Azospira inquinata: one gene and its partner. The protein of the gene in region 1 interacts with the protein of each later gene in a pairwise test. Links are inferred from orthologs where the notes say so. Each region holds a gene or a part of one and is shown in the gene's direction. Other genes may lie near its edges. The genes, in order: Azoinq_RS10210 and Azoinq_RS00910.

Region 1 (6,052 bases):
CGAAATTAAAGTCCGCCAACCCCGTATCGAAGAGGGGAATGTTGTCCTGGTTTTTGGCCTTCACATTCAGGTAGTACAGCCGGGGTTCCAGGGTCTGGACGTAATCCCGGCCAAAGACGGCCAGGGGCCGTTCAAAGGTGGCCCCCGCATCCACACTGAAAATGGGCAGATCCCGGGTAACATTGTCGTCCCCCGTGGTGGTACGCCGGGTCAGATCGTAGCGGGTCATGTGCAGCCCGATCTTGGGGGTGACGTAATACCCGGAAGTGACCATGGGCAGGGACAGCTGGGGATAAAGCACGGTCCGCTTGCCCACGTCAAAGGTGGGATGCTCAAAGTCCGTGTATTGGCCGTACAGGGCCACATCCGTGCCCCCCAGGTAATCGGGGCGGCGGGCATTCAGGGTCAGCTGGGGTTGCAGACTGTAGGGCTTGGTCACCGGATTGGCCGGGTCCGTCTGCAAGGTCTGGTAATGGAGCACCCGGGCCTGGGCATTCCACCAAGTGGAATTGTAAAAGAGGTTACCTTCCCGGGCCAGATTGCTCTGGGAAGCAATGCCAATGCGACTGGACAAGTCAGTAAAGTAGTTGTCGTCGGAGACCTTATTGATATCCAAGCGGCCGGAGAAGCCATTCGCAAAGGTTTGATTATGCTGCCAGAACAACGCGCTCCGAGTCATTCCCGCCAGCTTGTCCTGGGGCAGATTCTCATAACGGAAGGTACCGTTATAGCCGTAGTTCAGATAGCGAACCTCCGTCCCCAGTTGCAAACCTCGCTTGGTGATTTCCCGACCGATTACCGTTGCGTCGTAATTGGGAGCGATATTCCAGTAATAGGGCAGGGTGATGTCCATGCCCCCGGTGGAGGTACTGCCGATGGTAGGGGGCAGCAGGCCAGACTGGCGTTTGTCCGCTAAGGAAAAGTCCATGGAAGGCACATAAAAAATGGGCTTATCCTTGAAGTACAAGGTGCTAGCCCGGCCTTCCCCTACTTCCCGTTCGTAATCCAGGTTGAGGGTATCGGTTTTCAGATACCAGTCATCATTGCCCGGCTTACAGGTGGTATAGGTGGCATTGTTCAACTGGTAATGGTCTTCCCCCTGGAAATCGATGGAATCGGCCTGGCCCCGGCCCTCCACGATTTTTTTGCCGTACACCTTACCCACGGTCATGGGCTGGCCCATGATTTCCTGGGTCACTTCTTGCTGGAAGGTATAGCTGGGGCTTTGGAACGCCCCAATCTTGTCCCCCAGCTTCATGTGTAATTTTGGCCCGGAAATGACGCTGTTCTCCTGGGTCAGCACCACGTTGCTTTCCGCATCCACCTCGTCTTCCACCTGATGGAAGGTCATTTTGTCGGCGGTGAGTACGGAACCGTAGCGGCGCAGTTCTCCGTTGCCTTCCAGCACGGATTCCCGGTCATTGACTCCGTACATTTTGTCCGCCGCCAGGAAGGTGGGACGGGCATCCCCGTTTTTGGGCAGGGGGGGCATGGACTTAGCGAGGCGCAGGGAGAGGCCCGGGCCCGTATCCGCTCCGGTGAGCCGGGCATTTTCCCCGCTCTCATCCTCCGCCCGGCGCATGGCCAGGGGCAGATTGGTACTCACGTCCAGAGGCGTTTCCTCCCCCACGGCGGGCTCAGGAGCAGCCACGGTGGCTGCCGGAACGGCTGGCTGGGCTTGGGGAAGCGGGGCTGGTCCGGCCACCGGCGTGGGCCGGGACGCGGCCGTCTTGCGGGAACGGCGGGGCGGAGCGGCCTGGGGCAGATCGGCGCTGCTTTCGGGGGCGACAGTCCGGGGCTGCCGTGCTGGGGCTGGCGCTGGAGCAACTGGCGCGCTTTCCGGCAGGGGGCTAGCAGCGGGAAGGGGGGCCGCCGTCACGGGCTGCACCACGGCGCGGGCCGGCGCCAGATCGGTGGCTTTGGGAGGTAAGGGGGGCAGGCCGAGCAGAGCCGGATCCACCGCCAGGGGCGGCAGAGTACCGGCCTGGGCCGTTGCCGCCAGGGGGCCGCCGACGGCCCCGGCAAAGCCACAGCAAATCAAAAGTGCCAGCGGGCGTCGGGGAAATACCATGGAATATTCGTTTTCTAGCCCGGGGAAGAAGGCCCGGCGCGGGTGCTAAAATCGCGCCATTTTAGCATTAACCCTTGAAGGAGAAGCGGCATGCCGCGCAATCAGCTGCTGCGGGACTGGATTGCCCGCCAGTACCCGGGAGAATCCCTGGACATTCAACCCGCTTCCGCGGACGCCAGTTTTCGCCGTTACTTCCGCCTCCAATTCGCCGACGAACGGCCTTCCCTGATTGTCATGGATGCCCCGCCGGGCCATGAAGACTGCCGCCCCTGGCTGAAGGTGGGGGCCCTGTTTGCCGCCGCTGGGGTCCATGTGCCCCGGGTGCTGGCCCAGGACTTGGAACTGGGCTTTCTCATGCTCTCCGACCTGGGCAACACCACCTATCTCGCCGTACTGAACCAGGACAACGCCCCGGCCCTTTACGGGGAGGCCCTCACCGCCCTGGTCCGCATCCAGCAAGCCAGCCAGCCCGGGGTCTTGCCCGCCTATGACCGGCCCCTACTGGAACGGGAACTGGATCTGTTCCCCGACTGGTATGTGAACAAACACCTGGGCAAAACCCTCACCCCGGCCCAGGAAAAGGTCTGGCAGACCGCCAAGGAGAAGCTCCTGGCCAATGTACTGGCCCAGCCCCAGGGCTATGTGCACCGGGATTACCACTCCCGCAACCTCATGGTCAGCGACCCTAATCCGGGAATCATCGACTTCCAGGACGCGGTGTACGGCCCCCTCACCTACGATCCCGTCTCCCTGTTCCGGGACGCCTATATCAGCTGGGAGGAAGAACAGGAGCTGGATTGGGTGATCCGCTACTGGGAACTGGCCCGCCGGGCCAAGCTGCCCGTGCCCGCCGCCTTCGACGACTTCTACCGGGATTACGAGTGGATGGGGGCCCAGCGCCAGCTCAAGGTTCTAGGCATTTTCGCCCGGCTCTATCACCGGGATGGCAAGGACGGCTACCTGGCGGATATGCCCCGGGTCATGGCCTACCTGCGCCGCACCTGCGAACGTTACGGGGAGCTGCGCCCCCTCTGGCGCCTGCTGGAAGAGTTGGAACCCAGCGTCAGCCAGGTGGGTTACACCTTCTAGGATCGGCCCATGAAAGCCATGATTCTGGCCGCCGGACGGGGGGAACGCATGCGCCCCCTCACGGACCACACCCCCAAGCCCCTCCTGGCCGTGGGAGGCAAACCCCTCATCGTCTGGCACCTGGAACGTCTGGCCGCCGCCGGGTTCCGGGAAGTGGTGATCAACCACGCCCACCTGGGCGCCCAGATCGAAGCCGCCCTGGGCCAGGGCCAGGCTTGGGGCCTGCACATCGCCTACTCTCCCGAACCCCCCGGAGCCCTGGAAACCGCCGGAGGCATTGCCACCGCCCTCCCCCTCCTGGGGGACGAGCCCTTTCTCGTGGTTAACGGGGACGTGTATTGCGATTGGCCCTTCGCCCGGGCCCGGCAGCTGGACCTGGGTACCAACCTAGCCCACATCGTCCTGGTGCCCAACCCGCCCCACCATCCCCAGGGGGATTTTGCCCTGGATGACCGGGGCCAGGTGGGTAACACCGGGCCGGTGCGCTACACCTACAGCGGCCTGGGGGTTTACCATCCGGCCCTGTTCGCCCACACCCCGCCCCATCAGGGGGCCAAGCTGGCGCCCCTGCTGCGCCAGGCCGCCGACGGCCACCGTCTGGGGGGCGAATTACACCCGGGTCGCTGGGAAGACGTGGGCACCCCGGAACGGCTGGCCAGCCTGGACCGGGAACTCGCCGCCCCTTCCGCCCCCTAATTTTTATCCCCGGACCTTTTGCCAGGACATTTTCCATGCATCCTTCCCACCTTGCCCCCTACGCTGCCCGCCGGACCCGCCTGCTGGCGGACATGGGCGCCGGGCTAGCGATCATCCCCACCGCCCCTGAACGCCCCCGCAACCGGGATAACTACCACCCTTACCGGGCGGATTCCTATTTCTGGTATCTCACCGCCTTCCCCGAGCCAGAAGCCGTATTGGTCCTGGCCGGCCCCCGCCACCCGGGGGAAGCCCCCCAGAGCATTCTCTTCTGCCGGGACAAGGATGAAGAACAGGAAATCTGGCAGGGCTTCCGCTACGGCCCGGAAGGGGCCCGGACGGCCTTCGGCTTCGACGCCGCCTATTCCATCAATGAACTGGACGCCCGTCTGCCGGAACTGATGGCGGACCGCCCCACCCTGTGGCACTCCCTGGGCCACGACAGTGCCTGGGATGAGCGCATCGCCACGGCCTTGAACGGGGTGCGGGCCCAGGCCCGGGCTGGCAAGCGGGCCCCGGAAGAAATTCGGGATTTGCGCTCCCGCCTGGACGCCATGCGCCGGGTCAAGGATCACCACGAAATCGCCGTCATGGGCAAAGCCGCCGCCATCGGCTCCGCCGGGCACCTGCGGGCCATGCGGGCCTGCCGCCCGGGGATGATGGAATACCAGCTGGAAGCGGAACTGAGCTACGAATTCCGCCGCCTGGGCGCCGACGGCCACTCCTTCAATCCCATTGTGGCAGGCGGCCGGAACGCCTGTACCCTGCACTACGACAGCAATCACCAGGCCTTGAAAGACGGGGATCTGGTGCTCATCGACGCGGGCTGCGAAGTGGAAGGCTACGCCTCGGACATCACCCGGACCTTCCCGGTGAGCGGCCGTTTCACCTCGGTGCAGAAGGACGTCTATGAAATCGTCCTGGCGTCCCAGGCCGCCGCCATCGCCGCCTCCCGGCCCGGGGTACCGTTTATGACGCCCCATGAAGCCACCGTCCGGGTCTTGACCCAGGGGATGGTGGATCTGGGCCTACTCCAGGGCAGCGTGGACGGCCTGCTGGAGAATGGGGACTACAAACGTTTCTACATGCACCGCACCGGCCACTGGGTAGGCCTGGATGTGCACGACGCGGGCCCCTACAAGGACGGGGACAGCTGGACCTTGCTCCAACCGGGCATGACCGTCACCGTGGAACCGGGCCTCTACCTGCGCCCGGGCCCGGGAGTGCCCGAAGCGCTGGCGGGCATCGGTATCCGCATTGAGGACGACATTCTCATTACCGCCGACGGCTGTGCGGTTTACACCACCGCCCCCAAGACCGTGGCGGACATTGAAGCGGTGATGCGCCATGACGCCTGAGCCCCAGACCAGCCAGGACACCCCAGCCGCCCCCCGGGAAGCACCGGAAATCATCATTCTGGGGGCCGGGCCGGTGGGTATGACCCTGGCCCTGGCCCTGTCCCGGGGCGGTCGCCGGGTGGCTCTGGTGGATAAAGCCCCCCGGGGCAGTTACGGGGGCGACCCCCGGGCCCTGGCCCTGTCCCACGGCGCCCGCCAGCTCCTGGGGCAACTGGACGCCTGGAACACGGCCGCCGCCACCCCCATCGAAGAAATCCACGTCTCCCAGCGGGGCGGCTTTGGTCGCACCCTGATGCATGCCCGGGATTACGGGCTTCCCGCCCTGGGCTACGTGCTGCGCTACGGTGCCGTGGCCCAGGCCCTGGACGCCCGGCTGGATACGGCTCCTGGCCTCAGTCTCTGGCATGGCCACCAGGTCACCCGGGTTGAAGCCCAAGACGGGGCCATGACCGTCCAGCTCACCGGCCCCACCGGGAACACGATCCTCCGCGCCCCCCTGCTGGTGCACGGGGAAGGCACGCCCTACGACGACCCGGAGGTGCCGGTGCGGGAATACGGCCAACAGGCCCTGCTGGCCGAGGTCCGCATTGAGGGCAGCCACGGTGGCCGGGCCTGGGAACGCTTCACCCCCGGCGGCCCCCTGGCCCTCCTGCCCCTGGAGGACGGTTTCGCCATCGTGTTCACCGTCAGGGAAAAGGAAGCAGACAGCCTCCTGGCTTTGGACGACACCGCCTTCCTGGCCGTGCTCCAGGAACGCTTCGGCCAGCGCCACCGCTTTACCGCCGTGGGCCCCCGCTCCCACTTTCCCCTGGCCTTGCGGGTGCGCCCCACCCTGGTC
Region 2 (6,089 bases), 2.0 Mb from region 1 along the record:
TGTTGGGAATTTGGCGGGATAGAGATTTCATTTTCACGACCCAGCCGCTATAACACCAATATCATTTATAGCCACTACCCATACCGAATTCATATGCCTAGTCTCAAGCAAATTCGCTATTTCCTCGCCGTGGCTGACCAGGGGGGCTTTACCCAAGCGGCCGCCGCCCTGTTTGTGGCCCAACCCGCGTTGAGCCGTCTGGTGGCCCAGCTGGAAGGGGAGCTGGGCTTTCCCCTTTTGGAACGTTTGCCCCGGGGGGTTCGCCTGACCCCGGCGGGTGCGGTGTACCGGGAAAGGATTCGCCCAATCCAGGACATGCTGGCCATGGCGGCAGAAGAAGGGGGACAGTTGGCCCGGGGAGAAGGGGGCGTGCTGCGCCTGCTCCACTCCAGCTCCACCCCCGCCACCAGCCTCCTGCCCGCCATGGAGCGCTTTCTGGCCACATCGCCCCAGGCCCGCATTGAACTGGACCGCATGGCTTCAGAAAGCCAGTTGGGAGAAGTGGGAGAGGGAAAAGCGGATATGGGCCTCATCCGCCTCCCCGTACTGGGCCAGGATCCCCGGGTCAAACTAGTGGAATTGCCCCGGGAGCGGCTGTGGTGTGCCCTGCCCGCCGGGCACCGGTTTGCCGGGCGAAAAGACCTGCCCCTCGCCGATCTGGCCCTGGAGCCCTTTGTCTCGGCGGTCCATCGGGAACGGGGCGGCCTGGCCCGGCGCGTCACCGACCTGTGTCTGAGCCAGGGCTTTGTGCCCAAGCTGGCCAAAGTCATTTCCCGCAAGACCTCCATGCTCAACCTGGTTGCGGCAGGCTACGGGGTGGCGATAGTCCCGGAGGCGATGAAAACCCTGGCCCCTCCCGGGGTGGCCTATGTGCCCCTGAGGGATGGGGAGGGCCATACGACCAGCGCCCTGGTTCTCCCCCAGTCCCCTACCCCTTTGGCCCAGAAATTCGCCGCCCTGGTCTTGAATCCCCCGCCTGTGCCATGAAAAACCACCGCCTTGTAGGCCGGGTATTTTCCCTTTGGAACAAGGATTGATCGGGCTACCGGGAATCGGCCCATGGCGGCCAGAGGTAGCCTTGCCCGGGGAAAGGAATCGGAAGTCCCTTATCCCCCTGTGGGTGAAAAAAAAGAGAGGGAATACCCCCCACCCGGGCAGAAAAGCCCCAAGGCAAGGCCTTCCCAGCGCCCCCAAAGCCTGCCGCTTCCCCAAACAAAAAAAGGCCGGGAAACCCCGGCCTTTTATCCCAGTGACGAAAAACTCAGTCGTGCTTGGGGGTCATGTCGTTCATGACATATTTCACCCCAGGCACTTTCTGCACTTCCAGGGCGATTTTGTAGAGGGTGGGACCGTCTTCCACCAGACCGGAGAGGGTCACTTCCGCGTTTTTGCTGGTGATTTTCAGGCCATCCGCCTTGAATTCCGGGTGCGCCGCCAGGGCCGTTTTCACGGAAGACACCAGGGCTTCGTCGCTGGTGGCCCCATCAGCGGTCTGGGCCTGGGCGGAAGCGGTAAAGGGAACGGCGGAAAAGCCAAGGGCAGCCAACAGGGCGGCCATGGGAAGAGCGTTCTTCATCGCGGAAAGTCCTTTGCAGTGCGGGTTAAGTGAGGAGCTGCCCGTGTTCCAGTGCTATCGGGCTAAGCCCGGCTATTGTCTGGAATGGATGTTGCAGAAAAATGACGGAGAGTAATGTCTGCCCTGCCCCATCCGTAGGCTCTCGATTGGCGCCCTGCTCCATCCCCGCCCTGGGGGCAAAACCTCTTGTCCTCCCCTCCGCTCAAGCGGCGGATGCCTGGGGCGCCGCCACGCCAAAGTCCTGGCGCAGTTGTTCCATGGAGGGCTTGGCCTTGGAGGAATAGCGCAGGGTCCGGTAACCCGCCTGGGCCGTCAGCTCATCCCGCTTGGCGTCCTTGGTTTGGGAATGGGTGCGGTCATCCAATTCCACCAGGGCCAGCACTTTGAATTGGTCATCCACCACCACAAAATCCACGATTTTCTGAGCAATGGAGCCCCGGGCCGACCAGAACTCCTTGCCTTTCCGGTCACCCACGGGTTCCATCAGGGCTCCCATCGCCACCTGGGGAAATACTTGGAACGGCAGGGCAGTTTTCAGCCGGTTGAAGAATTCCTGTTCATTGGCGGTCAGAATTCCTTTGGGGACATATCGCCCCTCTCCTTTTTGACTCTCGCCCTTCTCTCCCTTGGTCTTCGCTCCAGAAGCAAAAGCCAGAACAGCCACCAGTAACACCACCAAAATCATCATGGAAGACGACATAAACTCCCCACTTTCATTAAGTCGGAATTAGCTTGGGTGAAATTGCCAGAGGACCGCTCAATCCTCATTCGGCCCCTTCAGCATCCAAGCAGCATTTTATGCCTCAGTAATGATCCTGATAAAACAAAAGCCCCTGAACCCGTTGCCGAATTACTTCCCCTTCAACTCCGTATACTTGGCCCGGCTCCCCTTGCACAACGCCACCGGGTATTTCTTGGCGTTTTTCTCCAATTTGGCCAAAGCCGCCTGCTTTAAATCCAGGCTGGCTTTGTCCGCCACCAGCAGCAAATAAAGCAATACATCGGCGCATTCGTCGGCCAGGGCTTCCCGGCTGGTGGGGTCCAGGGGCAGGGCCGCCACTTCGGCGTCGCTTTTCCATTGGGTGAGTTCTAAAAGCTCCCCCGCTTCCAGGTTCAAGGACACGATCAGGTGGCGCAGGGTGTGGAATTGGGCCCAGTCCCGTTCGTCCCGGAAGCGGCGCAGCCTTTGGGTGAGGTCCTGGATATCTGATATGGTCATGGCTTTCTTCAATTTCATGCCCGGTGGGCAAAGGCGCCATTATGGCGCCGCCCCGGGCCCGTTGCCATGAACGCTAAAGATTCCACCCCCCTGGTCCACGCCCCTTTTAATACCCTGGAGCCCCGCTCCGTCTGGGCCCATTTCCAGACACTGTGCGATACCCCCCGCCCCTCCAAACACGAAGCCGCCATTCGGGATCGGCTGGCGGATTGGGGTCGGGCCCGGGGGCTAACGGTAGAAATTGACCCGGTGGGCAACCTGATTCTGCGCAAAGCCGCCGCCCCGGGCCGGGAAAAAGCGCCGGGGGTGGTACTGCAAGGCCACCTGGACATGGTCTGCCAGCAGAATGGGGAGGGCGGCCACGACTTTCATCGGGACCCGATTCAGGCGGAGGTGGAAGAAGGCTGGCTCCTGGCCCGGCACACCACCCTGGGGGCGGACAACGGCCTGGGGGTGGCTCTGGCCCTGGCCGCCCTGGGGGCGGATGACCTGGATCACGGCCCCCTGGAAGCCCTGTTCACCGTGGATGAGGAAGCGGGCATGGGCGGCGCCCTGGGCCTGGCCCCGGGCCGCCTGGAAGGCCGTTACCTGCTCAATATCGACACGGAAGAATGGGGACAGCTCTACCTGGGCTGCGCCGGTGGGGTGGATGTGAATGTGAGCCAGACCCTGGCCACCCGGGCCCCGGCCCCCGGTGAACAGGCCTACCGCATTACCCTGGCCGGGCTGGTGGGGGGCCATTCGGGCATCGACATCCACAAGGAACGGGGCAACGCCATCAAGCTCCTGGTGCGCCTCCTGGCCGAATTGACCCAAACCCCGGAATGGGCCGACCTGGGCCTGGCCGTCCTCATCGGCGGTGCCGCCCGCAACGCCCTGCCCCGGGAAGCCCGGGCCCGGGTGGTGCTGGCTGGCGCCGACCGGGCGGCCCACCTGCAAGACGCCCTGGCCCGCTACCAGGCCCTGTTCCGGGAAGAACTGGCGGGGGTGGATGGGGGGCTGACCCTCACCCTGGAAGCGGTGGACCTGCCCCAACGCATCCTGGAAAACACCGCCCGGCAAGGGCTCCTGGCCGCCCTGGGGGCCGCGCCCCACGGCGTGCGGCGCTGGAGCCAGCAACTGCCCGGGGTGGTGGAAACCTCCAATAATCTGGGAGTCCTGGCCCTGCGGGAGGGGGAATTCAGCGCCAATTTCATGGTCCGCTCCCTGCGGGATTCGGGCAGCCGGGCCCTGGCCGGGGAAATCGCCGGGCTCTTCCGCCTGGCCGGGGCCCAGGCCACCATCGCCGACGGCTACGCCGCCTGGCAGCCCAACGCCGCCTCCCCCCTCCTGGCCCTGGCCCAGGGGGTCTATGCCAAGCGCTTCGGTGCCCCGGCCCAGGTTCAGGTGATCCACGCGGGCCTGGAATGCGGCATCATCGGCGCCAAATATCCGGACCTGGACATGATTTCCTTCGGCCCCACCATCCGGGGCGCCCACGCCCCCGGGGAGCGGGTGGAAATCGCCACGGTGGACGCCTGCTGGACCTACCTGAAAGACATGCTGGCCGCCCTGGCTGTCCGGACCAACTGACGGCCCTCCCCAGCCAGCCCTTGGGAAGAGGCCCGACCTGTGGGCTTCTCCCGGGGGCCAAAAGGAAGAAGTCCGTCTTTCTTGGCTGACAGGATGTTTTTTGGGGGCCGGGGTAGTGCCCTACCAGAGCTCCGCCCCCCAGGGGCGCCCGCTTCTGCCGCCTCTGCCGCCTCTGCCGCTTCTGCCGCTTCTGCCGCTGATTCCGCCTGTTCCGCCTGTTCCGCCTGTTCCGCCTGAACTGTCTGAAGCAGCCTCTAACTTCCCGAGCCCCCGCCCCGTCATAAGCCGGTCAGCTAATCCGGTTAGCCTGAATTTTTCCCTAGCCCTCACCGGAGGATGTTCCATGCAAGCGTTCGCCAAACTGCTCGGTGGCGCGGCCCTGGCCGCCGCCTTCAGCCTGCCTGCCCTGGCCCAGACCCCACCGGCGCCCCCCGGGCCGCCCCCGGCGGGCCCCAATTTCGCCCAGCACAAACAGGAAATGCTGCAACACCTCCAGGCCCGCATTCAGGCCCTGCAAGGCACGGTGAATTGCGTCCAGAGCGCGGCCAATCCGGAAGCCCTGCGTAGCTGTCGGGAGCAGGAAAAAGCCCAGATGGAGCAGCTGCGCCCCCGGCGCTAAGCCTTTCTCCGCCCCGCGTTTCATCCCCATTTCCGCCCAAGCCCGGAGAGCCGCCAGCAGCGGCCCTCCGGGCTTTTTCATGGGCCGGGCCTAACGGGGGCCGTGCCAGCCGGGCCGATCCCCGTCCCAATGCCGATCCCCGTGATGCCATTCCGGCGGTGGGGGCGACCGGCGAGCCCGTACCTCCCAATGTTCGGGCACGTAATGCCAATGGGGGCCCCGGGGCTCCCAGCGGCCCGGCGCGTAGACATAGCCGGGCCGTTCCCCCATCCAGCGCCCGGCCACCCAGAAGTAGCGGTAACCGTCCCAGGCCCAGTAGCCGGGCGCCCACACATAGCCGTAGCGGGGCGCCGGCACCACTTCCACCCGGGCTGGCGGCGGGGGCGTTCCCAGATCCACCACCACCGGGCCGGAGCGCACCTGTAAATCCCAGGCGCCAGCCCAGGCCGTTCCGCCTGCGGCGGAGCAGGCCAGACAAAGGGCCAGGGCCCGCCATGTCATTCTTTTCATCATCCGTCTCCTTATTCGCCCCGGGGGGCGCTTCGTGCTCTCGGCGGCCTGGGTAGGATTCCAAATCCCGGCGCCGCCACGGCCGCCCCAGGGCGGCCCTCTTCCCTTAACGGCCCGCCCCGGCTCCGGCGGGACAGGGAACATGTAAGGTTTTGCCAAGACTTGTAAGCAAATGTGGCCCGCCGGGGCGATTCGGGGACGGGTGGTCCGGGTGGCCAAACCAGGCCAGCCCCGGATTACAGCCTTGTAATCCCCCCGGGCCGCCCTTTCCGCCACAATAGGAGCTGGCGCAACCAAGGGAGAACGGGCGGTGAAAATCCTGGTGGTGGAAGACGAACCCAAAACCGGAGACTATCTGCGGCAGGGGCTGGAAGAAGCGGGCTTTGCCGTGGATCTGGCCCGGGACGGGGATACGGGCCTGACCCTGGGCCTGGAAGAACCCTACGACCTCATGGTCCTGGATGTGATGCTGCCGGGCCGGAACGGCTGGGAAATATTGCAGGCGGTGCGCCGGGTGAAACCGGAGGTGCCCGTGCTTTTCTTGAGCGCCCGGGACCAGATCGAGGATAGGGTGAAGGGCCTGGAGCTGGGGG

What was found.
Region 2: the proteins of Azoinq_RS10210 (region 1) and Azoinq_RS00910 interact in binary tests that used the Escherichia coli proteins (3 or more experiments, as listed by UniProt). The link is inferred for Azospira inquinata from one-to-one orthologs.

What each region holds. Positions count from the first base shown.
Region 1 is NZ_CP064782.1:2,229,456-2,235,507, reverse strand. Bases 3,190-6,052 are described here. They hold Azoinq_RS10210 (aminopeptidase P N-terminal domain-containing protein), read left to right. Parts: upstream 3,190-3,891; coding sequence 3,892-5,214; downstream 5,215-6,052. Other genes in these bases: Azoinq_RS10205 (FAD-dependent monooxygenase), read left to right, coding at 5,204-6,052; murU (N-acetylmuramate alpha-1-phosphate uridylyltransferase MurU), read left to right, coding at 3,190-3,856. Outside these bases: LPS assembly protein LptD, read right to left, coding at 1-2,071; Azoinq_RS10220 (aminoglycoside phosphotransferase family protein), read left to right, coding at 2,162-3,160; more of murU, read left to right, coding at 3,170-3,189.
Region 2 is NZ_CP064782.1:206,022-212,110, forward strand. The notes cover bases 2,215-5,114. They hold Azoinq_RS00910 (aminoacyl-histidine dipeptidase), read left to right. Parts: upstream 2,215-2,861; coding sequence 2,862-4,367; downstream 4,368-5,114. Other genes in these bases: Azoinq_RS00900 (DUF2726 domain-containing protein), read right to left, coding at 2,215-2,264; Azoinq_RS00905 (nucleotide pyrophosphohydrolase), read right to left, coding at 2,427-2,795; Azoinq_RS00915 (hypothetical protein), read left to right, coding at 4,711-4,986; Azoinq_RS00920 (YXWGXW repeat-containing protein), read right to left, coding at 5,077-5,114. In the rest of the region: Azoinq_RS00890 (LysR family transcriptional regulator), read left to right, coding at 94-987; Azoinq_RS00895 (BON domain-containing protein), read right to left, coding at 1,262-1,576; more of Azoinq_RS00900, read right to left, coding at 1,779-2,214; more of Azoinq_RS00920, read right to left, coding at 5,115-5,496; Azoinq_RS00925 (heavy metal response regulator transcription factor), read left to right, coding at 5,807-6,089. UniProt on the Escherichia coli protein: Dipeptidase with broad substrate specificity. Requires dipeptide substrates with an unblocked N-terminus and the amino group in the alpha or beta position.